DNA from 2 places in the Streptomyces sp. NPDC059957 genome. Region 1 is predicted to be linked to the other one. Evidence: riboswitches for the same ligand, from Rfam matches in the RefSeq annotation. Region 1 holds a riboswitch; the other holds the start of a gene.
The links. A riboswitch is a leader RNA that binds a small molecule or an ion and turns the genes downstream of it on or off. The one in region 1 is predicted to bind S-adenosylmethionine.
Positions count from the first base shown of each region.

Region 2: it holds a riboswitch for S-adenosylmethionine, as region 1 does, so the genes downstream of both, ACFWBW_RS34740 (aminotransferase class V-fold PLP-dependent enzyme) here and thrC (threonine synthase) in region 1, are expected to answer to the same signal.

Region 1 covers NZ_JBHWMB010000015.1:121,866-133,181, reverse strand. Annotated here, with positions in the region: gene ACFWBW_RS13265 (hypothetical protein) at 1-626, opposite strand, end outside; gene ACFWBW_RS13260 (phosphoribosylanthranilate isomerase) at 1,294-1,911, opposite strand; gene ACFWBW_RS13255 (Uma2 family endonuclease) at 2,128-2,625, shown strand; gene groL (chaperonin GroEL) at 2,741-4,363, opposite strand; gene ACFWBW_RS13245 (cold-shock protein) at 4,737-4,943, opposite strand; gene ACFWBW_RS13240 (MoaD/ThiS family protein) at 5,337-5,615, opposite strand; gene thrC (threonine synthase) at 5,651-6,976, opposite strand; SAM riboswitch class I at 6,994-7,152, opposite strand; gene ACFWBW_RS13230 (glucosyl-3-phosphoglycerate synthase) at 7,339-8,325, shown strand; gene ACFWBW_RS13225 (hypothetical protein) at 8,363-9,514, shown strand; gene ACFWBW_RS13220 (trehalose-6-phosphate synthase) at 9,551-11,011, shown strand.
Region 2 covers NZ_JBHWMB010000078.1:8,740-20,055, reverse strand. Annotated here, with positions in the region: gene ACFWBW_RS34760 (c-type cytochrome) at 1-35, shown strand, start outside; gene ACFWBW_RS34755 (Rieske 2Fe-2S domain-containing protein) at 32-1,090, shown strand; gene ACFWBW_RS34750 (cytochrome bc complex cytochrome b subunit) at 1,087-2,715, shown strand; gene trpD (anthranilate phosphoribosyltransferase) at 2,941-4,005, shown strand; SAM riboswitch class IV at 4,116-4,232, shown strand; gene ACFWBW_RS34740 (aminotransferase class V-fold PLP-dependent enzyme) at 4,508-5,926, shown strand; gene ACFWBW_RS34735 (Lrp/AsnC family transcriptional regulator) at 6,123-6,404, opposite strand; gene ACFWBW_RS34730 (rhomboid family intramembrane serine protease) at 6,401-7,135, opposite strand; gene ACFWBW_RS34725 (hypothetical protein) at 7,270-7,509, shown strand; gene ACFWBW_RS34720 (NYN domain-containing protein) at 7,550-8,914, shown strand; gene ACFWBW_RS34715 (NlpC/P60 family protein) at 9,180-10,211, shown strand; gene ACFWBW_RS34710 (NlpC/P60 family protein) at 10,456-11,316, shown strand, end outside.

The sequences.
Region 1 (11,316 bases):
GCCGGGACCACCGTGATGGCGGTGTCCCCCGTGTAGGAGAAGGTGCCTGCGGGCAGGCAGCTGGCCTCCCGGTCCGTCCCGAGGCCGTCGCAGTGCTCGGCACTGAGGGTGAAGAGGACGGTGTGCGTGTGCGGGCCGAGGTCCGGCGCCTTGAACGGCGGCGAGACGGTGGCCGAGTAGGGAAGGCCGTCGGGGCCGAAGAAGCCGGTCCGCAGGACCTCCTTCTTCTTGAACGTGTGGCGCTTCTCCTGCGGCGTGCCGATGTCGGTGACGTACGTGGCGCTGACGAACTTGGAGTTGAAGTCGTCGATCGGGTTGGTCTCGGACGGCGTATAACCGGCCGGGTAGACGGCCACCGCGGCGCTGGACGCCGTGCTCCAGCCCGGCGTGATCCTGACCCACTTCTCCTTGGCGTAGATCTCGCGGCAGGTGGGCGGGCCTACGATCCGCTCCTTCACGCCGTAGAACTCGTTGAGGTCGGTCCCGTCGGTGCCGAAGCAGTGCGGGACCGGGAGCTTCGGCTTCGGCAGGGGCGCGGCCGTGGCGGGCGCGCTCATCGCGGTGGCCGCGAGCGCGGCCGTGAGCAGGGACGGGACGACCGCGGCGAGGAAACGGGCTCGCTTCACCGGGGACCACCTTTCGCTGGGGACGACTGACCGTCGGACAGCCGACCATCCGCGGTGGCCCGTTCCCCGGCGACACCGGCGGCGAGCGGCCGGACGGCGCAGCGGATCCACACCCCCGTCCCGCGCGTCCGGGCGTGGCGCGGCCGGCTCCCGGGCGGGGGCGGGGGGCTGTCTGCGGCCGCGTGCCTTGGCCTTGGGCCGGGGGCGGGGGCCAGGGGCGGGAGCGGCGCCGGGGGCATTGGGCCGGGGGCCGCCCGTCGCGGGTCTGCCGCGGGTGGCTGGACCCTGCGGGGCGGAGTCCCCTAGGGCCTGTCGTCAAACTCCCGTCGTCGCCCGCAGGGCGGCCTTGCGGCGTCTGGTGCGTGCTCTCGGCGTGCCGGGCGGAAGTTCGCGTACTGGACGTACGTGGGCTTTCGCCCGGTGCGGCGAGAGTGCGTGCCAGACGCCGCGAGGCAGACGGGAGTTTGACGACAGGCCCTAGCCGCACTTCGCCCGTTCCCCGGGCGCTGCCCGGACCCGCGCCTCGAACGCCGGCGCGCTGGAAGGGGCACCGGGCTGCGCCCGGACCCCCGGGGCTCCGCCCCAGCCCCCGGTCCTCGAACGCCGGACGGCTGAATAGGCCGGACCCCGGTGCTCGAACGCCGGGCGGCCGAGCAGGTCCCGCGGGTCAGACCCGGCGGGGCCTCGCGGTGCGGGCCGCCGTGATGAAGGCGCGGATCAGGTCCGGGGACTTCACGCCGCGCTCGCTCTCCACGCCGCTGGAGACGTCCACGCCCCAGGCGCCGGTGACCGTGAGGGCCTCCGCCACGTTCGCCGGGGTCAGACCGCCCGCCAGCAGCCAGCGGCCCGCGGGGGCGGTGAACTCCGCCGAGCCCCAGTTCCACGGCTTGCCGGAGCCGGGGTCCGGGGCGTCGAGGAGCAGCAGGTCCTCGCCGTACTCACCGCAGCGCTCCACGTGCTGCGCCGTGGCCCGCAGCAGCGTGCGGCCCTCCGCGCGCAGCGCCGCGAAGTCCTCCGGGCCCTCCTCGCCGTGCAGCTGCACGCCCCGTACGTCGCTCTCCTCGGTGAAGCGCCGCACCTCGGCGACGGACTGCCCGCGGAACACCCCTACGGTCAGCACCCCGTCCGGCACCCCCGCGGCCAGCTCCCGCGCGGTGGCGGCGTCGACCGTACGCGGGCTCCCGGGCGCGAACACGAAGCCGACGGCATCGGCTCCGGCGGCCACGGCGACCTCGACGTCGTGCGCGGTCTTGAGCCCGCAGATCTTGACGAACACATCAGTCATGTCTGCAGTCAACCAAAGCTCACAGGCCGACGGCGGCCCGTCCCATAGGCCGGGCACAGGGGTCTACCCGCCGCTAGCCTGGGACGAGGCACACATTCAGGGGCACAGCGCGCCATCCGGAGGACGACGGTGACGATCATGACCGAGCGGGCCACACCCATAGACACGCTGTCGGCGCCACCGACGTTCGAAAACCTCCTGCAGACCGTTGCGGAGATGGACACACCAGTCGGCTTCAAGGCCGAGCTCATCCGGGGGAAGATCATCGTGTCGCCGTTCTCCAAGCTGCGCTACTCCCGTCGCATGCGTCTCCTGCGCGAGCAGCTCCAGGCACACGTCCCCGAGGGGCACTTCGCGGACACCTCTCCCTTCCTCTTCCGGTTCGCGGCGGCGGAGCGCGGTTACGGGCCGGACCTGTACGTCGCGGACGAGGCTGCCTTCGACGAGGACGGCCTGCACGCGGACGGAGCGGCGCTGTCGCTGGTCGGAGAGTTCACGTCCGTCTCCACCAAGGACGCCGACTGGAACGAGAAGCTGGACGTGTACGGCTCGCTCGTCCCCGTCTACCTGATCGTCGACATGCAGGACTCGGAGATCACCTGCTTCTGGGACCCCTCCCCGCACGGATATCGCTCCCGCAAGACGGTCTCGTTCGGCGAGCCCCTGCACGTCCCGGAACCGTTCGACTTCGACATCGACACCACCGGCTTCTAGGACCCCGCAAACGCCCGAGGGCGGCACCCCCTCCGTCAGGAGAGGGTGCCGCCCTCGGTACGTGATGCGTGGTGCGAACAGCCGATCTACCTTCGGGCCGGAGCCCGGGGGTGGATCAGAAGTCCATGTCGCCGCCCGGCATGCCGCCGCCGGCAGCGGCGCCGGCCTTCTCGGGCTTGTCGGCGATGACGGCCTCGGTGGTGAGGAAGAGAGCCGCGATGGACGCCGCGTTCTGCAGGGCAGAGCGGGTGACCTTCGCCGGGTCGATGATGCCGGCCGCGATCATGTCCACGTACTCGCCGGTCGCGGCGTTCAGGCCCCAACCGATCTGCAGGTTGCGGACCTTCTCCACGACGACGCCACCCTCGAGACCACCGTTGACGGCGATCTGCTTGAGCGGGGCCTCCAGCGCGAGCTTGACGGCGTTGGCGCCGGTCGCCTCGTCGCCGGTGAGCTCGAGCTTCTCGAAGACCGAGGAGGCCTGCAGCAGGGCCACGCCACCACCGGCGACGATGCCCTCTTCGACGGCCGCCTTCGCGTTGCGAACGGCGTCCTCGATGCGGTGCTTGCGCTCCTTGAGCTCGACCTCGGTCGCGGCGCCGGCCTTGATGACCGCGACACCGCCGGCGAGCTTCGCCAGGCGCTCCTGCAGCTTCTCGCGGTCGTAGTCCGAGTCGGAGTTCTCGATCTCGGCGCGGATCTGGTTGACGCGGCCCTGGACCTGGTCGCTGTCACCGGAGCCGTCGACGATGGTCGTCTCGTCCTTGGTGATGACGACCTTGCGGGCGCGGCCGAGCAGGTCGAGACCGGCGTTCTCGAGCTTGAGGCCGACCTCCTCGGAGATGACCGTGCCGCCCGTGAGGATGGCGATGTCGCCGAGCATGGCCTTGCGGCGGTCGCCGAAGCCCGGAGCCTTGACGGCGACGGACTTGAAGGTGCCGCGGATCTTGTTGACGACGAGGGTGGAGAGCGCCTCGCCCTCGACGTCCTCGGCGATGATCAGCAGCGGCTTGCCGGACTGCATGACCTTCTCCAGGAGCGGCAGCAGGTCCTTGACCGAGCCGATCTTGGAGTTGACGATCAGGATGTACGGGTCGTCGAGGGACGACTCCATGCGCTCCATGTCGGTGGCGAAGTACGCCGAGATGTAGCCCTTGTCGAAGCGCATGCCCTCGGTGAGCTCGAGCTCCAGGCCGAAGGTCTGCGACTCCTCGACCGTGATGACGCCTTCCTTGCCGACCTTGTCCATGGCCTCGGCGATGAGCTCGCCGATCTGGGTGTCGGCGGCGGAGATGGAGGCCGTGGAAGCGATCTGCTCCTTGGTCTCGACATCCTTGGCCTGCGCCAGCAGGGCGGCGGAGACGGCCTCGACGGCCTTCTCGATACCGCGCTTGAGGGCCATCGGGTTCGCACCGGCGGCCACGTTGCGCAGGCCCTCGCGGACGAGCGCCTGGGCGAGGACGGTGGCGGTGGTCGTACCGTCGCCGGCGACGTCGTCCGTCTTCTTGGCGACTTCCTTGACCAGCTCGGCGCCGATCTTCTCGTACGGGTCCTCGAGCTCGATCTCCTTGGCGATGGAGACACCATCGTTGGTGATCGTGGGGGCGCCCCACTTCTTCTCAAGGACGACGTTGCGACCCTTGGGGCCAAGGGTGACCTTGACGGCGTCGGCGAGCTGGTTCATGCCTCGCTCGAGACCGCGCCGGGCCTCCTCGTTGAACGCAATGATCTTGGCCATCTGAAGTGGTCCTCCCGGACAGCGGTGGATTGCTCCCGGACCGCGCCCGCGCCCGCGACGGACGGCCTGCGTGCCCGGCGGTTTCTTCCCGCCGGACCCTGCGGGCCTCACTGACCCGGTCCTCGTATAGGTAGCACTCTCACCTGGAGAGTGCTAACGCCAATGATTAGCACTCGACCACCCCGAGTGCAAGCGGCTTCGGGCAACCCGGGATGAACACCCAGGCGCCGCAAGGGCGCCGGAACCGCCACGCACGAGGGGCCCGCATCCCGTGTCCAGGATGTGGGCCCCTCGTACATATGCCGTTGTGCCGTCGTGCGCGGCCGCTGTGCGCGGCCCCGTACGTGTCGGTGGTCGATCGATCGCGTTCGGACTAGCCGGCGGCGAGCTTGACCATGTCCGCCTGCGGACCCTTCTGGCCCTGCGAGATCTCGAACTCGACCCGCTGACCCTCTTCAAGGGTGCGGTACCCGTCCATCTGGATGGCGCTGTAGTGGACGAACACATCCGCACCACCGTCGACCGCGATGAAGCCGTAGCCCTTCTCCGCGTTGAACCACTTGACGGTGCCCTGAGCCATGCCTAACTCCCCTATTACTGGCCCTTGCGCAGGACCGCACTTCGCGGTCCCGGGTCAGAACTTGCGCCGGAACGCCTCGACCGGGGCTGAATGTATCCGCACCGCTGCTGTCTGCAACAGGTCATTCCGACGAGAATTCTGGACACGGCAAAAGATTGAAATAGGGTGAAAACCCGGAATATTCCTGGGCAACTCGGGCCGGGCAAACCAGGCCAACGACCCATAGCGCACTTGCATGTTGACTCAATGTCAACCCTCGCGCGGCCCGCTCATATGCGGCGGGCAAGAACAGCGGAGGGGACTTCCCCAACCCTACCGCGCCCAACCAAGCAGAATTGCCCCCTCCGTTTAGTAACGGAGGGGGCAATTCAGTTTCTACGAGCCGTTGGCTGCTCAGCAGCCGCCCGCGACGGCGGGGATGATCGAGATGCCGGCGCCGTCCGGGGTGGACGTCTGCAGCCCGCCCTCGAAGCGCACGTCGTCGTCGTTGACGTAGACGTTCACGAAGCGGCGCAGCTTGCCCTGGTCGTCCAGGACGCGCGCGGCGATGCCGGGGTGGCTCGCCTCCAGGGACTGGATGACCTCTTCGAGGGTCGCGCCCTCGGCGGGGACCTCGGCCTGACCGCCGGTGTAGGTGCGCAGGATGGTGGGGATGCGGACGTTGACGCTCATGGTGCTACTGCCCTTCCGGTGTGCAGGTAAGAAGATCAGGCCAGGTTGGCGGCGCGGAACGCGTCCAGGCTGGGGCGGATGGTGGCGGTCTGGCCACCACCTTCGGCCACCGCCTCCAGGGTCTTGAGGCCGTCACCGGTGTTCAGGATCACGGTGGTCAGCGTGGGGTCGAGCTGCCCGTTCTCGACGAGCTTCTTCGTCACGCCGACGGTCACGCCGCCCGCGGTCTCGGCGAAGATGCCCTCGGTCTGGGCGAGCAGCTTGATGGCCTCGACGACCTGCTCGTCGTTGACGTCCTCGACGAAGCCGCCGGTGCGCCGCGCGATGTCCAGGACGTACGGGCCGTCCGCCGGGTTGCCGATGGCCAGCGACTTGGCGATGGTGTTCGGCTTCTGCGGGCGGACCACCTCGTGACCGGCCTTGAAGGCGGTCGAGACGGGCGAGCAGCCCTCGGCCTGGGCACCGAAGATCTTGTACGGCTTGTCCTCGACGAGGCCGAGCTTGATCAGCTCCTGCAGGCCCTTGTCGATCTTCGTGAGCTGCGAGCCGGACGCGATCGGGATGACGATCTGGTCGGGCAGCTGCCAGCCGAGCTGCTCGCAGATCTCGTACGCCAGGGTCTTGGAGCCCTCGCCGTAGTACGGGCGCAGGTTGACGTTGACGAAGCCCCAGCCCTCGCCCAGCGGGTCGCCGATGAGCTCGGAGCAGAAGCGGTTGACGTCGTCGTAGTTGCCCTCGATGCCGACGAGGTCGCCACCGTAGACACCGGCCATGACGACCTTGCCCTGCTCCAGGTCGTGCGGGATGAACACGCAGGAGCGGAAACCGGCACGGGCGGCCGCGGCGCCGACGGCGCCGGCCAGGTTGCCGGTGGAGGAGCAGGAGAGGGTGGTGAAGCCGAAGGCGCGGGCGGCCTCGACGGCGATGGCCACGACGCGGTCCTTGAAGGAGTGCGTCGGGTTGCCGGAGTCGTCCTTGACGTACAGCTTGCCGGTGACGCCGAGCTCCTTGGCCAGGTTGGCCGCGTCCACGAGCTTGGTGAAGCCGGGGTTCAGGCTCGGCTTGGAGGCCACGTCCGCCGGGACGGGCAGAAGCGGCGCGTAGCGCCAGATGTTGTTCGGGCCGGCCTCGATGGCGGCGCGCAGGGCTTCCGGGTCGCCCAGCGGCAGGTCGTAGGCGACTTCGAGCGGGCCGAAGCACTCGGCGCAGGCGAAGATCGGGCCGAGCTCGAAGCGGGTACCGCACTCACGACAGGAAAGGCCGGTGGCGGGACCGAGATCGACAGAGGTGCCGGCGGTGCTGGTTTCAACGCCGGTGTTTTCAACGGTTTCGGCAGAGGTTGCGACAGACTGTGCAGCCATGATGGCGAGGCCCTTTCTCCTCATCTTCCCCATGGCGCACTTCGCCATGAGACGGAATTGGCACCTTCCCTAGCCGGGGACCTCGCTGGCGGCGCTGGAATGCGCGATCGCGAGAACCGACTGGAGGGTTGCCGGGGCTTCAACGGGCCGTGTCCCTCTGCCCCTCTGGATGAGCGGTATGGCACCGGCGGACGCGCTCTGTGGCGCGCCGGTGCGTTTGTACGCGGGGACCCCCGGCATGCGGTGGACCTTCGCGTTGTTCAAGACTGTAACCGAAGGCCCGGGTGGTTGAGACAGCCGTCCGAACCGCGAGATGGATCACATATCGGTCCAAACGAGTGAAGAAGCAGGGAGTGCTGAAGGTGCTGGATGAGGTGGAGCGCTGGCTGGCAGACCGCTCCTGGTCAGCCGCCGACCGACCGCTCGGCCAGCTGCTTTCGACCAAGCGGGCAGCGGGCACCACGGTGAGCGTGGTGCTGCCGGCGCTGAACGAGGAGGCGACGGTCGGCCGGATCGTCGAGGTGATCCGGCGCGATCTGATCGAGGGGCTGCCGGTGCCCCTGGTGGACGAGCTCGTCGTGATCGACTCGGGTTCCACGGACCGCACCGCGGAGGTCGCGGCCAAGGCCGGGGCCCGTGTGGTGCACCGCGACGAGGTCCTGCCGCGGATCCCGGCGCTGCCCGGCAAGGGCGAGGTGCTGTGGCGCTCGCTGCTGGTCACCACCGGCGACATCGTCTGCTTCGTGGACGCCGATCTGCGCGATTTCTCGGCCGCCTTCGTATCCGGGATCGTCGGCCCGCTGCTGACCGATCCGGGCGTGCGGTTCGTCAAGGCGATGTACGACCGCCCCTTCGGCCAGGAGTTCAGCGACCCGAACGCCCTGGCCTCCGCCAGGGCCCACGGCCAGGGCGGCCGGGTCACGGAGCTGGTGGCCCGCCCCCTGCTCAACCTCCACTGGCCACAGCTGGCCGGCTTCGTCCAGCCGCTGGGCGGTGAGTACGCCGTGCGCCGCGAGCTGCTGGAGCGGCTGCCGTTCCCCGTGGGCTACGGGGTCGAGCTGGGCCTGCTGGTGGACGCCCTGCACACGGCCGGGCTGGACGCGCTGGCCCAGGTGGACGTGGGCGTACGGCTGCACCGCCACCAGGACGGCCAGGCGCTGGGGCGGATGGCCGCCGCGATCTACCGCACGGCGCAGGTGCGGCTCTCGCGCGGGCACCTCGTACGCCCCGAGCTGACGCAGTTCGAGCGGGGCCCGGACGGGTTCGTGCCGCACACCTACGCCGTGGACACCGAGGAGCGGCCGCCGATGCTCGACATCGAGGAGTACGCGCGCCGTCGCGTGGCGTAACACCCGTATCAATATCTATCGGTCTAATTTCCCTTTCATGGGGTTTATGCGTTTCGGACATATATGGGGATCCGCCCTCGCGGTGGCCGGGGGTGCGGCGTTGCTGCTCGGCTCGCTGAGCGGACCGGCCGTCGCGGAGGTGACCTCCCCCTTCGAGAAGCGCTACGACGAGGCGCTCTACGGGGACTTCGTCACGCTCGGCAACACGGTGACGGGCTGCCCCCAGGCACCGCCCGCCGAGGCCGCCGAATGCGCCGGGGTCCAGCGGGGCGGGGGCACGAAGAACAACAACGACTTCGTCGCCGAGCCGGTCGACGCGGCCGGGCTCCGGACGGACACCGGCACCTCCAGCACCGGCCTGCTCACCGTGTCGCCGGGCGCGGAGGTGGCGTACGCGCGGCTCTTCTGGGGCGGCAACAACGGCGCGTACAGGCTCGGCTCGAACCTCATCCAGCGCTGCGACGTGTCCGGCGAGAACGTGGTCCCCGCCCCCGGTGACCCGCTGACCACCCGCCCGGTCGTCAAGGTCGGCTCGGGCGCGGCCCGGCCGGTGACCCTGTCGGACATGGTCGAGGACCCGGCGGGGACGGGCGGCCCGCACTACTACACGGGCGAGTCCGACGTCACCGCCGCCTTCGCGGACGTGGCCACCGGCTCGCCGGTGACCGTCGCGGTCGGCAACATCCGGGCCCCGCGGGGGCGCGGCTGCGTCGCCGGCTGGTCCCTGACGGTCGTCTACGCGTACCCCGACCCCAACGAGCACGCGCCGGAGCGGCGCAACGTCTACGTCTACGGCGGCCACGTCCTCCAGCGCTCCACCGGCCCGGACACCACGGTCAAGGTCTCCGGCTTCCACCGCACCGGCGACGGCCCGGTCCGGGCGGGCGCGACGGCGTACGAGGGCGACCGGAACACCAAGGGCGACCAGCCGGCCTCCCCTTCACCCACCAGCGCCCCTTCACCCACCACTGCCCCGTCGTCCACGCCGTCCACGCCGTCCACGCCGTCCGCTCCGCCCACGACACAGCAGCCGCGACCGCTGCCGGCGACTCCCGCGGCCCCTGGCGGCAGCCTGGCCACCACCGGCTCCGACAGCCGGGAGCTGTGGCTGATGGGTACGGCGGCCGCCACGCTCACGGCACTCGGCGGTGTGGTCTTCCTCTCGGTCCGGCGCACACGCAGGCACTGACGTTTGACCGGAGGCGAGGCGGGCTAGGTTCGCCGCATGGCTTCCCAGGTGCTCGTCGCCGCGAATCGCGGCCCCCTCTCGTACGCCCTCGCCGCGGACGGCACGCTCAGTGCCCGCCGCGGCGGGGGCGGCCTCGTCTCCGGCCTCTCCGCCGCCCTCGCGGAACAGCCGGGGGCGCTGTGGATCTGCGCGGCCCTGTCCGACGCGGACCGGGAGGCGGTACGGCGCGGGGTCTCCGAGCCGGGCGTACGGATGCTCGACATCGAGCCCGAGGTCTACGACGGGGCGTACAACGGCATCGCGAACTCGGTGCTGTGGTTCCTCCACCACCACTTGTACGAGATCCCGCGCGAGCCGGTCTTCGACGCGGAGTTCCGGCGGCGCTGGGACTCGTACGTCACGTACAACGAGGCCTTCGCGGCGGCGCTGGCGCAGGAGGCGGCCGAGGGCGCGGCGGTCCTGATCCAGGACTACCACCTGACGCTGGCCCCGGGAATGCTCCGGGAGCTCCGCCCGGACCTGCGGATCGGGCACTTCACGCACACGCCGTGGGCCTCGCGGGAGTTCCTGGAGATGCTTCCGGCGGACATCCGGAGCCGGCTGGTGTGGGGGATGCTCGGGGCTGACCGGCTGGGCTTCCACACCTGGGGGTGGGCCCACAACTTCATCACCGGCGCGCACCTCGACGATGCGACCGGCATCGCGGACCCCTTCTTCCCCCGGGACGGACAGGCCGGGGTGTGGCACCGCAAGCTGCTCGCGGACCGCGGGACGTACGAGGAGAAGCGGTTCGCCTCGGTGACCCCGTACCCGCTCGGCGTGGACGGCGACGAGCTGCGCGCGCTCGCGCACCGGCCGGAGGTGGACGACAAGCTGGCGGCGCTGCGGGCGGAGGTCGGCGGGCTGAAGACCATCGTCCGGGTGGACCGCACGGAGCTGTCGAAGAACATCCTGCGGGGGCTGCTGGCGTACCGGGAGCTGCTGGTCACGCACCCCGAGTGGCGGGAGCGGGTGGTCCACCTGGCCTCCGCGTACCCCTCCCGGCAGGACCTGACCGTCTACCGGGAGTACACCGAGTCGGTGCGGGAGCTGGCGGCGGCGATCAACGCGGAGTTCGGCACGGCCGACTGGCAGCCGGTGCTCGTCTCCGTCGAGGACGACTTCGCGCGGTCGCTGGCGGCGTACCGGCTGGCGGACGTGGCGCTGGTCAACCCGGTGCGGGACGGCATGAACCTCGTCGCGAAGGAGATCCCGGTGGTCTCGGAGGCGGGGTGCGTGCTGGTGCTGTCCACCGGGGCGGGGGCGTACGAGGAGCTCGGCGCGGATGCGCTGACGGTGAACCCGTACGACGTCACGGCGACGGCGGAGGCCCTGCACGCCGCGCTCTCCATGCCGGCGGCGGAGCGGGCGGACCGTACGAAGCGCCTGGCCGCGGCGGCGACGGCCCTCCCGCCGGCCCAGTGGCTCACGTCCCAGCTGGACGCCCTGCGCACCTGAGCACCCTTCTTGACGCGCCCCTCGCACCGCTGCGCCGGACTCCGTCCGGCGGTGGCCCGGCGGGGCTGTCGCCACTGCCGGCCCGGCGTGGGGCCGGTGGGCGTGTGCGGGTGGGTCGGCCCTGCGGGGCGGGGGTCCCCTACCCGCCCTTCGCCCGTTCCCCGGGCTCTGCCCGGACCCGGTCCTCAAACGCCGGACGGGCTGGATACATCCAGCCTCGCCGGCGTTTGAGGCGCGGGGTCCGGGGCGCAGCCCCAGGGGGTCCGGGCCCCGGTCGTCAAACGCCGGACGGGCTGGATACCTCC
Region 2 (11,316 bases), on a different contig from region 1:
TCGCGGCCCACACCGCTAAGGCCAAGAAGTCATGAGTAGCCAAGAGATTCCCGAAGAGAAGCACCTGCCGAGCGAGCAGGGCGACGCGCACCACGGTGCCGTGGCAGTGGCGGACGACCCGTTCGCCGACCCGGGTCTGCCGGTTCACAAGCCGCGGATCCAGGACATCGACGAGCGGGCCGCGAAGCGCTCCGAGCGCACGGTGGCCTTCCTGTTCACCCTGTCGATGCTGGCCACGATCGGCTTCATCGCCTCGTTCGTGATCCTGCCGGTCGACAAGATCGTCTACATCTTCCCGATCGGGAAGGTGAGCGCTCTCAACTTCGCCCTGGGCATGACCCTCGGCGCGGCCCTCTTCTGCATCGGCGCGGGCGCGGTCCACTGGGCCCGCACCCTGATGTCCGACGTGGAGGTCGCCGCCGAGCGTCACGAGATCGCGGCCCCGGCCGAGGTCAAGGCGCAGGTCATGCAGGACTTCGCGGACGGCGCGCGCGAGTCGGCCATCGGCCGCCGCCCGCTCATCCGCAACACGATGTTCGGTGCGCTGGCCCTGCTGCCGCTCTCCGCCGTCGTGATCCTGCGCGACCTGGGCCCGCTGCCCGAGGACAAGCTGCGCAAGACCATCTGGGCGCGGGGCAAGATGCTCATCAACCAGAACACGATGGAGCCGCTGCGTCCCGAGGACATCGTCGTCGGTTCGCTGACCTTCGCCATGCCGGAAGGCCTGGAGGAGGACGCGCACGACTTCCAGGTGCAGATCGCCAAGGCCGCCCTGATGATCGTCCGCATCCAGCCGGAGAACATCAAGGACAAGAAGGAACTGGAGTGGTCCCACGACGGGATCGTGGCCTACTCCAAGATCTGCACCCACGTCGGCTGCCCGATCAGCCTGTACGAGCAGCAGTCGCACCACGTGCTCTGCCCGTGCCACCAGTCCACCTTCGACCTCTCCGACGGCGCCCGAGTCATCTTCGGCCCGGCTGGTCACGCGCTCCCGCAGCTGCGGATCGGCGTCAATGACGAAGGTTTCCTCGAGGCGCTCGGCGACTTCGAAGAGCCCGTCGGTCCCTCTTTCTGGGAGCGCGGATGAGCACTGCCACTCAAACCAAAGAGCGCAAGGCTCCGGCCGGCGAGCGCGTAGCCGACTGGGCCGACGGCCGGCTGGGCATCTACAGCCTCGCCAAGGCCAACATGCGCAAGATCTTCCCGGACCACTGGTCCTTCATGCTGGGTGAGATCTGCCTCTACAGCTTCATCATCCTCATCCTCACGGGTGTGTACCTGACGCTGTTCTTCCACCCGAGCATGGCCGAAGTCCACTACGACGGTTCGTACGTCCCCATGCAGGGCGTCGCGATGTCGGAGGCCTTCCGCTCGACCCTGGAGATCAGCTTCGACGTCCGCGGCGGTCTGCTCATCCGGCAGATCCACCACTGGTCGGCGCTGATCTTCATCGCGGCGATGCTCGTGCACATGATGCGCGTGTTCTTCACCGGCGCGTTCCGCAAGCCCCGTGAGGTCAACTGGGTCTTCGGCTTCCTGCTGCTGGTCCTCGGCATGTTCACCGGTTTCACCGGTTACTCCCTGCCGGACGACCTGCTCTCGGGCACCGGTGTCCGCTTCATGGAAGGCGCCATGCTGTCCGTGCCGATCGTGGGCACGTACCTGTCGTTCTTCCTCTTCGGCGGAGAGTTCCCCGGCGGCGACTTCGTGGGCCGGTTCTACTCGGTGCACATCCTGCTGCTGCCCGGCATCATGATGGGCCTGCTGGTGGCCCACCTGATCCTGGTCTTCTACCACAAGCACACCCAGTTCGCGGGCCCCGGCAAGACCGAGAAGAACGTCGTCGGCATGCCGCTGCTCCCGGTCTACATGGCCAAGGCCGGAGGCTTCTTCTTCCTGGTCTTCGGTGTCATCGCGGCCATCTCGGCGATCGCCTCGATCAACCCGATCTGGGCGCTCGGCCCGTACCGCCCGGACCACGTGTCCACCGGTGCGCAGCCCGACTGGTACATGGGCTTCTCCGAGGGCCTGATCCGTGCCATGCCCGGCTGGGAGATCAACCTGTGGGGCCACACCCTCGTCCTGGGTGTCTTCATCCCGCTGGTCATCTTCCCGCTGGTCCTCGTCGTGATCGCGGTCTACCCGTTCATCGAGTCCTGGGTCACCGGGGACAAGCGCGAGCACCACATCCTGGACCGCCCGCGCAACGCCCCGACCCGTACGGGCTTCGGTGTGGCATGGCTGACGTGGTACGTCATCCTGCTGATCGCCGGTGGAAACGACATGTTCGCGCAGTACTTCCACCTGTCGATCAACTCGATCACCTGGTTCGCCCGCATCGCGTTCTTCGTCGGTCCGGTCATCGCGTTCATCATCACCAAGCGGATCTGCCTCGGCCTCCAGCGCCGGGACCGGGACAAGGTGCTGCACGGTCGCGAGACCGGCATCATCAAGCGCCTGCCGCACGGTGAGTTCGTCGAGGTCCACGAGCCGCTCTCGCAGGGCAAGCTGCACACGCTCACCTCGTACGAGCAGTACGAGCCCGCCGAGATCGGCCCCACGGTCGACGAGAACGGTGTCGAGCGCAAGGTGAAGCCGCTGGAGAAGCTCCGCGTCAAGCTCAGCAAGGGCTACTACGGGGAGAACAACCAGATCCCGAAGCCCACGGTCGAGGAGTACAAGGAGATCCAGAGCGGCCACGGCCACCACTGATCTCCCGCATCACGGCTTCACGGCCTCACGGCCTCATGATTCACGCAGTACAGCAGTACGCAGTACGCATGATTGCTTGAGGGACTGATTTCGGTCAGTCCTGGTGTCGCCACGGCGAGAGCCCCGTCCAGTGTCTGGACGGGGCTCTTTGCCGTCCCCGGGGCTGGATAGGCTGAAGCCCTTCCCATTCGACGTGGAATCCTCGACGAGCAGCAGGAGCGGACCATGACCTTGGTGACCCCGGCAGGCGGCGACAGCGTGGCGGCCCGCGGCTGGCCGGGCGTTCTGGACGCCCTGCTGTCCGGCCGGGACCTCGGCGCCGACGACACGGCCTGGGCCATGGACCGGATCATGCGCGGGGAGGCCACCGACGCCCAGATCGCCGGATTCGCCGTCGCGCTGCGGGCCAAGGGGGAGACCGTGGCCGAGATCAACGGCCTGGTCCGCGCCATGTACGAACACGCCAACCTGATCGAGGTGCCGGGCCGGACGGTGGACATCGTCGGCACCGGCGGCGACGGGGCCAAGACGGTCAACATCTCCACGATGTCGGCCATCGTGGTGGCCGGTACGGGTGCCAAGGTGGTCAAGCACGGCAACCGGGCCGCGTCCTCCGCGAGCGGCTCCTCGGACGTCCTGGAGAAGCTGGGCGTCAACCTCGACCTCACCCCCGCGCGGGTCGTGGAGGTGGCCGAGGAAGCCGGGATCACCTTCTGCTTCGCGGTCAAGTTCCACCCCGCGCTGCGGCACGTGGCGGCGGCCCGCCGGGAGCTCGGGATCCGGACCACCTTCAACTTCCTCGGCCCGCTGACGAACCCGGCGCGGGTCCGGTCGCAGGCCACCGGTGTGGCCGACGCCCGGGTGGCCCCGATCGTCGCGGGCGTCCTGGCGGAGCGGGGCTCCTCGGCGCTGGTCTTCCGCGGCGACGACGGGCTCGACGAGCTCACCACCACGGCGACCTCCCGGGTCTGGTGGGTCCGCGACGGCGAGGTCAGGGAGCAGGGCTTCGACCCGCGCGACATCGGCATCCCGCTGGTGGACGTCTCCGCGCTGGCCGGCGCGGACGCGTCCTTCAACGCGGACGTGGCCCGCCGGCTGCTGGCCGGCGAGACCGGCCCGGTCCGCGACGCGGTGCTCCTGAACTCGGCGGCGGCCCTGGTCGCGCTGGACCCGGGTACGGGCACGCTGGAGGAGCAGCTCGCCGCCGGTGTCGTACGGGCGGCGGAGTCGGTGGACTCGGGCGCGGCCCGTGAGGCGCTGGCCCGCTGGGTGGCGGCGAGCAACGCGTAGCCCTCCCCGTCCCGTTTCGACGGGATCCGGCCAAGATCCAGCACTGACCCCGGTCCGCCATGTGGACCGGGGTCTTGCGTTCCGAAGATCGTGTGGCAGGATTCTCCTCAGGTCACGAGTGACAGCGTTTAGGCCCCGGCTTGCTGTCCGGCAACCCTCCTTCCGTGGCGGGGTGCCCCGGGTGATGACCAGGTCGTAGGCAGTGAGGTCTACGGCAAGCGCGGATCCCTCACACCTCTTATCGGGGTGCTGGGCCAGGGATCCTGGTCTTCTGAGGAGCGTTTTCCGTGAGCAAGCGAATGCGATAGGGCGACTCCGCCCCTTCTTCACCCCTCCGAACAGGGTCACTTCCGCGTACCCGCAGCACGTCTGCGGCAGCACATCCGTGTGCGGCGGCCGATCCGCGTTCCGGGGGAACTCCCGTACCCCGAACGGCCGCAGCGCCGTATCCGCGTACGGGCACACCGAAGCCATTCACACCTGCCTGCCGGGAGATACCGCCATGTCCGCAACCCTGAACGCCGCTGTCACCGCCACCGCTGCCGCCGCCGTCACCTCAGCGGCCGTCGACCCTGCCTGTGCCGAGCCGCTGGCGGTCCTCGGCCGCGAGGTCACCGTGCCGCTCGTCACCGGCGGCGAGGTCACCTACGCCGCCCTCGACTACGCGGCCAGCGCCCCCGCGCTGCAGCGGGTCTGGGACGACGTCGCCGCGTACGCCCCGTACTACGGCAGCGTGCACCGCGGCGCCGGGTACCTCTCGCAGCTCTCCACCGACCTGTTCGAGCAGAGCCGGGTCACGGTCGCCGAGTTCCTCGACTGCCGCCCCTCCGACCAGGTGATCTTCACCCGGTCCACCACCGACTCCCTCAACCTGCTGGCCGCCGTCCTCCCGGCCGACTGCCAGGTCTTCGTCTTCGAGACCGAGCACCACGCCTCGCTGCTCCCGTGGACGAACGCCGAGGTCACCTACCTCAACGCCCCCCGCACCCCGGACGAGGCCGTCGCCACCCTGGAGCGCGCCCTGGCCGACCGCACGGCATCGATTGAAGAGGGCTACGGCCCGGCGCTGGTCTGCGTCACCGGTGCCTCCAACGTCACCGGCGAGCTGTGGCCGGTCAAGGAACTCGCCGCCGCCGCGCACGCCCACGGCGCCCGCATCGTCCTGGACGCCGCCCAGCTGGCCCCGCACCACCCCGTCTCGGTCCAGGACCTCGACGTGGACTGGGTCGCCTTCTCCGGCCACAAGCTCTACGCCCCCTTCGGCTCGGGCGTGCTCGCCGGCCGCGCGGACTGGCTCCAGGAGGCGGACCCGTACCTCGCCGGCGGCGGGGCCTCGCGCAAGGTGGCCCGCCGTGAGGACGGCGGCGTGGACGTCGAGTGGCACACCACCGCCGCCCGCCACGAGGCCGGCTCCCCGAACGTCATCGGCGTCTACTCCATCGCCTCCGCCTGCAAGGCCCTGAACGAGGCCGGCTTCGAGAACCTCGTCGCCCGCGAGCAGCGCCTCATCGCCAAGGTCCGCGAAGGCCTCGCGGAGGTCCCGGCGGTCCGCGTCCTGTCCCTCTTCGGCGACGACGCCCCGCGCGTCGGAGTCATCTCCTTCGTCGTCGACGGGTGGAACAGCTCGCACTTCGCGGCCGCGCTCTCCGCCGAGTACGGCATCGGCGTCCGCGACGGCCTGTTCTGCGCCCACCCGCTGGTCCGCACCCTGCTCGGCAGCGAGCCGCAGGCCCAGGGCGAGTGCGGAGCCCCGGAGGCGGCCCCGGGGGAGCGGTCCCTGAACGCGATCCGCGTCAGCTTCGGCGCCGGCACCCCCGACGAGCACGTGGAGCGCTTCGTCCGCGCGGTCAAGGAGCTCGTCGCGGACGGCGCCAAGTGGCAGTACCGCACCGAAGAGGGCCGCTGCGTCCCGGCCGTCTGACAGGCTGCGGGGCGTGACGTGCCGGGACCCGGTCCCGACGGGGGCGACGGCGACGGCGATGTCCCGGACGGGCTGAAGAGGGGTACCGGGCTGCGCCCGGACCCCCTGGGGCTCCGCCCCGGACCCCGGTCCTCACACGCCGGACGGCTGGATCGGCGCGCCCGAGCCCTGTCGACGTTCCCCAGCCGGCCAGGCCCTACGCGTCGAGGCCGATCGCGAAGGCCGCTTCCAGGTCGTGCTGGGAGTACGTGCGGAACGCCACGTGCGTGTCCGTTCCCTCCACGCCCGGGATCTTGCTGATGCGGCCGGGGATGATGTCGGCCAGGTCCTCGTGCCGGGACACCCGGACCATCGCGATGAGGTCGTACGTACCCGTGACCGAGTAGACCTCGCTGACGCTGTCCAGCGCGGCGATGGCCTCGGCGATCTCGGGGATCCGGTCCACGCTGGTCTTGATGAGCACGAGTGCGGTGATCACGGTTGGCTGTCTCCCTCGACGGCAGTCACTGGTCGACCCACTCTAGTCCCACGCCGGTAGCGGGCCCACGCGTAGAGGAAGCCCAGCGAGAAGCCCACCACGTGGGCCAGATAGGCGACTCCGGGACCGCTCGCCGCCCGGTGCGCCGCCAGCCACTGCAGGCCGAACCAGAACATCAGCACGATCCAGGCGGGGAAGCGCAGCGGCAGGAAGAAGAGGAACGGGAACAGGCTCGTCACCCGTGCCTTGGGGAACAGGTACAGGAATGCGCCCAGGACCGCGGAGATCGCCCCGGAGGCCCCGACCAGGGTCTGGTCCGAGGAGGCGTAGGCCGCCGCGTACGCCGCCAGGGCCAGGTAGCCCGTACAGACGTAGAAGCAGAGGAACCCGGCCCGGCCCATGCGTCGCTCCGTCATCGCCCCGAAGACGTAGAGGAAGAGCATGTTGCCCAGCAGGTGCAGCCAGCTCCCGTGCACGAACAGGGCGGTGAGGGGGGTCAGTGCCGCCCGGCCGGAGCCGGTGAACAGCTCGTCCGGGACCACGCCCCAGCGCCGGAAGTACGCCGTTCCCGTGGTCAGGAGCTGATCGCCCGTCCCGTAGACCGGGTTCAGCCCCGACGCCGGGCTCAGTACGAACACCACGCAGCAGCCGGCGATCAGCGCGTGGGTGACCACCGGGCCCCGGGCGGCCTCGCGTACGGCCTGCCACCTTACGATCATGCGACCGAGCATGACCCAGCCGGGCCCGCCGGCGGGTGCGGCAGGCCGTAGGGTTACGAGCTACGCACGCACGCGCGCGCCACCGTGGCGACACGGGAGGGTGCGGCGCTTGCGCCATGTGAGCGATAGAAGGAGAGAGCGGCCTGATGACGGTTCCCCTGCCGACCGACACCACCCGGTGGCGCTGCACCCTGTGCGGCAACCTCACGCGCTTCGACGTCACCCGTTCGTCGAAGGTCGTGGAGTACGTCCACCTGGACCTCGCCGGGGAGCCCAAGGTCGAGGAGCGCGAGGTGGTCAATGAGACCATCGAGTCGGTGCGCTGCCGCTGGTGCAACGCGGTGGACCAGATCGAGCTCGTCGACAGGCCGGGCGCGGACTCCTGACGGAGCCCCGCCCACAGGTGAATGACGGTAGGGGTGACGGATTGTGGAGCCAGCAAGCGGCGCTGAGTCGGCCGACGCGGCCGGCGACGCCGCGGAGGTGCTCGACCGCCCGCTGCCGGAAGGCGTGCGGCGCCGGGTCGTCGCACTCGTCTCCGACGCCTTCGGCGGGCTGACGGTCGCGGACCTCCCGGCGCAGCTGCGCCAGTACGCCCGTTTCACCCCGACCCGGCGCGCCAAGTTCGCGGGCAACGCCATGGCCACGGCCGTGGAGAGCGACCCGGTCTTCCGGGGCCGGGTCGCCGACAAGCTCCGCGAGACGCAGGCCGACCTCGCCTCCGCGCTGGAGTCGTCCGCGCCGCCCGCCGCCGCCGATCCGCTGGACGTGGCGGCCGCCGCGTACGTCCTGCGGCCGGCCGGCTGGGTCAAGCTGGTCGCCGCCGCGGGCGAGGAGGCGCAGCGCGCCGACGCCGAGCGGGTCGACGAGGAGGCCCGCCGCGAGATGGAGCGGCTCCGCGAGGAGCTGGCCCACGTACGGGAACTGCAGCGCACGGGCGTCGACCAGGTGCGGGCCGACCTCGACGCGGCGCGCAAGGAAGCGGAATCGCTTCAGCGCAAGCTGCGCAGCGCCCTCAGCGACGTCAAGCGGGGCGACGCCGCCCTGCGCAAGATCAACGCGGAGGTCGACGGCATCCGCGCCGAGGCGGCCGCCCAGGTGAACTCGGCGGAGAGCGAGACCCGGCGCCTCAAGTCCCGCCTCGCGGAGGTGGAATCGGCGCTGGAGACCTCGCGCCGGGCCACCCGCGAGGGGCGCAGCATCGAGGACATGCGGCTGCGGCTGCTGCTGGACACCGTGCTGGACGCGGCCGCGGGACTGCGCCGGGAGCTCGCGCTGCCGCCGGTCTCCACCCGGCCCGCCGACACGGTGGAGGCTGTGGAGCCGGGCCGGATGACCCCGAAGGACATCGCGGCGCGCGCCCTGTCGGAGACCGACCCGGCGCTGCTGGACCAGCTGCTGGCGCTGCCCCAGGCCCATCTGGTGGTCGACGGCTACAACGTCACCAAGACCGGCTACCCGACGATGCCGCTGGAGAAGCAGCGCCTGCGGCTGCTGGGCGGGCTGTCGATGCTCGCCGCGCAGACGGGCGCCGAGATGACCTGTGTCTTCGACGGGGCGGAGCTGGCGGCCCCCGTGCTGCTCGCGCCGCCGCGCGGGGTGCGGGTGCTGTTCTCCAAGGCCGGGGTGACGGCGGACGAGCTGATCCGCCAGCTGGTGCGCGCCGAACCGGCGGGCCGTCCGGTGGTGGTGGTCTCCACCGACCGCGAGGTCGCCGACGGGGTGGCCAAGGCCGGGGCGCGGCCGGTGGCGTCCGCCTTGTTGCTGAAGCGGCTTTCGCGCGTTTCGTAACTGCTGGGCCCTATGCCGGAATTGGTAGGGCATCGCGGGAACGTACCGTCAAGTCATCGACACAGAGCGTGTGCTGTAGGTAAAGAACCTGGTCGGACAGCGAATTTTTTGCCGACAGGATTTGAACTGATCACAGAAGGGTCACTAGGGTCAGTCAAACCTTCGTGCGGTAGTTCACTCATTCGGGGTGGATGGCGAAGGTGTCGCTGAGTCTCTAGGGCGGATTGCGTCCTTCGGCGGCTCTAGGAAGAAGGAGATCGCCTTCGTGGCGTCCCACCGTCGACCCAAGCAGCCGACCCGCATGCGCACCACCGTGCTCGGCGTCACCGCGGCAGCCGCCGTGGTCCTCTCGGGGCAGGCCGCTCACGCCGCCCCCGCCAAGCCGAACAAGGACGAGGTCAAGGCGAAGGTCGACGCCCTCTACGAAGAGGCGGAGCAGGCCACCGAGAAGTACAACGGGGCCCAGGAGCGCCAGGACAAGCTCGAAACCGAGATCGGGCAGCTCCAGGACCAGGTCGCCCGCGGCCAGGCGGACCTCAACGCCCTGCGCGGCACGCTCGGTTCGATGGCCAGCGCCCAGTACCGCAGCGGCGGCATCGACCAGTCCCTCGCGCTCTTCCTCTCGGCGGACCCGGACAACTACCTCGACAAGGCCTCCACCCTGGAGCAGCTGAGCGGTCAGCAGGTCGAAGCGGTCCAGAAGATCCAGGCCAAGCAGCGCACCCTCGCGCAGCAGCGCCAGGAGGCCGCGGGCAAGCTCACCGACCTCGAGGCCACCCGCAAGGAGCTCGGCGAGAAGAAGAAGGCCTCCTCGGACAAGCTCGCCGCGGCCCAGGCCCTCCTCAACACCCTGACCGCCCAGGAGCGGCAGCAGATCAAGGACGACGACTCCCGTGCCAGCCGCGGCGCCGGCGAGCGCGTCCCCGACCTCGGCAACGTGAAGCCCTCCGGCCGGGCCGGCGCCGCCCTCGCGGCCGCCAAGACCAAGGTCGGCAGCGCGTACATATCCGGGCACGAAGGCCCCAACACCTTCGACTGCTCGGGCCTGACCCAGTGGGCGTACAAGCAGGCCGGCGTGAACATATCGCGCACCACGTTCACGCAGATCAACGACGGCACCCGGATCGGCAAGAGCCAGCTCCAGCCGGGCGACCTGGTGTTCTTCTACGGCGACCTGCACCACGTCGGCCTGTACGCGGGCGGCAACACGGTGCTGCACGCCTCGAACCCGCGCAGCGGCGTCAAGTACGAATCGATCGACAACATGCCGTTCCAGTTCGGCGTGCGCGTCGGCTGACGCCCCTAGGGCCTCGACCGGACGCGCCGCACACCGCCCATCCGGGCGAATTCCGAGGCCCCGCTCTGACCACACGCCCCGCCGGTGACCTGCGTCTCCGACGGGGCGTCACTGTGCGTGCCCGCCGGAGGTCGTTGGCCGGTGCCCTCCCGCGCGGCTACTGTCTGCCAGCGCGGAACCCCGGCACACGGCCGCCCACGGAGGGCGGACCCGGGTCCCGCTCAGCAGGAGGGAGCGGTTTCACGTGGCGTCCCATCGCCGGTCCGGGCCCAGCGCCCTCGACCGGAACACCAAGGTCACCGTCCTCACCGCCGCCGCGGCGGGAGCAGCGGTGGTCATGTCGGGCGCACCCGCCGGTGCGGCCCCCGGCCTCCCGCAGGAGCCCGCGGCCGGCACCCGCGCCCAGGTCGACCGGCTCTTCCAGGAGGCCGAACAGGCCACCGAGCGCTTCAACCAGGCGGGCGAGCGCGCCGGCCGGCTCCGCGCCGAAGTCGACCGGGTCCAGGACGCGGTGGCCCGTGGCCAGGACCGCATCAACACCATGCGCGGGGTGCTCGGCGCCTACGCCGGAGCCCAGTACCGGGCCGGCGGCATCGACCCCGCCGTCGAGCTGATGCTCTCCGAGAACCCGGACGACTACCTCGCCAAGGCCGCCGCCCTCGACCGGCTGTCCGGCCGCCAGGCCCGCCAGCTCGACGAACTGCGCTCCGAGCAGCGCCGGCTCGGCCAGGAACGCCAGGAGGCCTCCCGCAAGCTCTCCGAACTCGACGCCCTGCGCGCCGACGTGGCGAAGGAGAAGCGCGCCGTCACCGCCAAGCTCGCCGCCGCCCGCCGGCTGCTCAACGCGATGCCCACGCAGGAGCGTGCCGACTTCGACCGGGCCTCGCGCTCCGGCGGCCGCCCCGACGCCCTGCCCGAGCTCCCCGACCCCGCGGCCTCCGGGCCCTCCTCCGGCCGCGCCATGACCGCCGTGATGGCGGCCCGGTCCGCGGTCGGCCGGCCCTACGTATGGGGTTCCACCGGCCCCTCCGGCTTCGACTGCTCCGGACTGATGGTGTGGTCGTACCGGCAGGCGGGCGTGGCCCTGCCCCGCACCTCGCAGGCG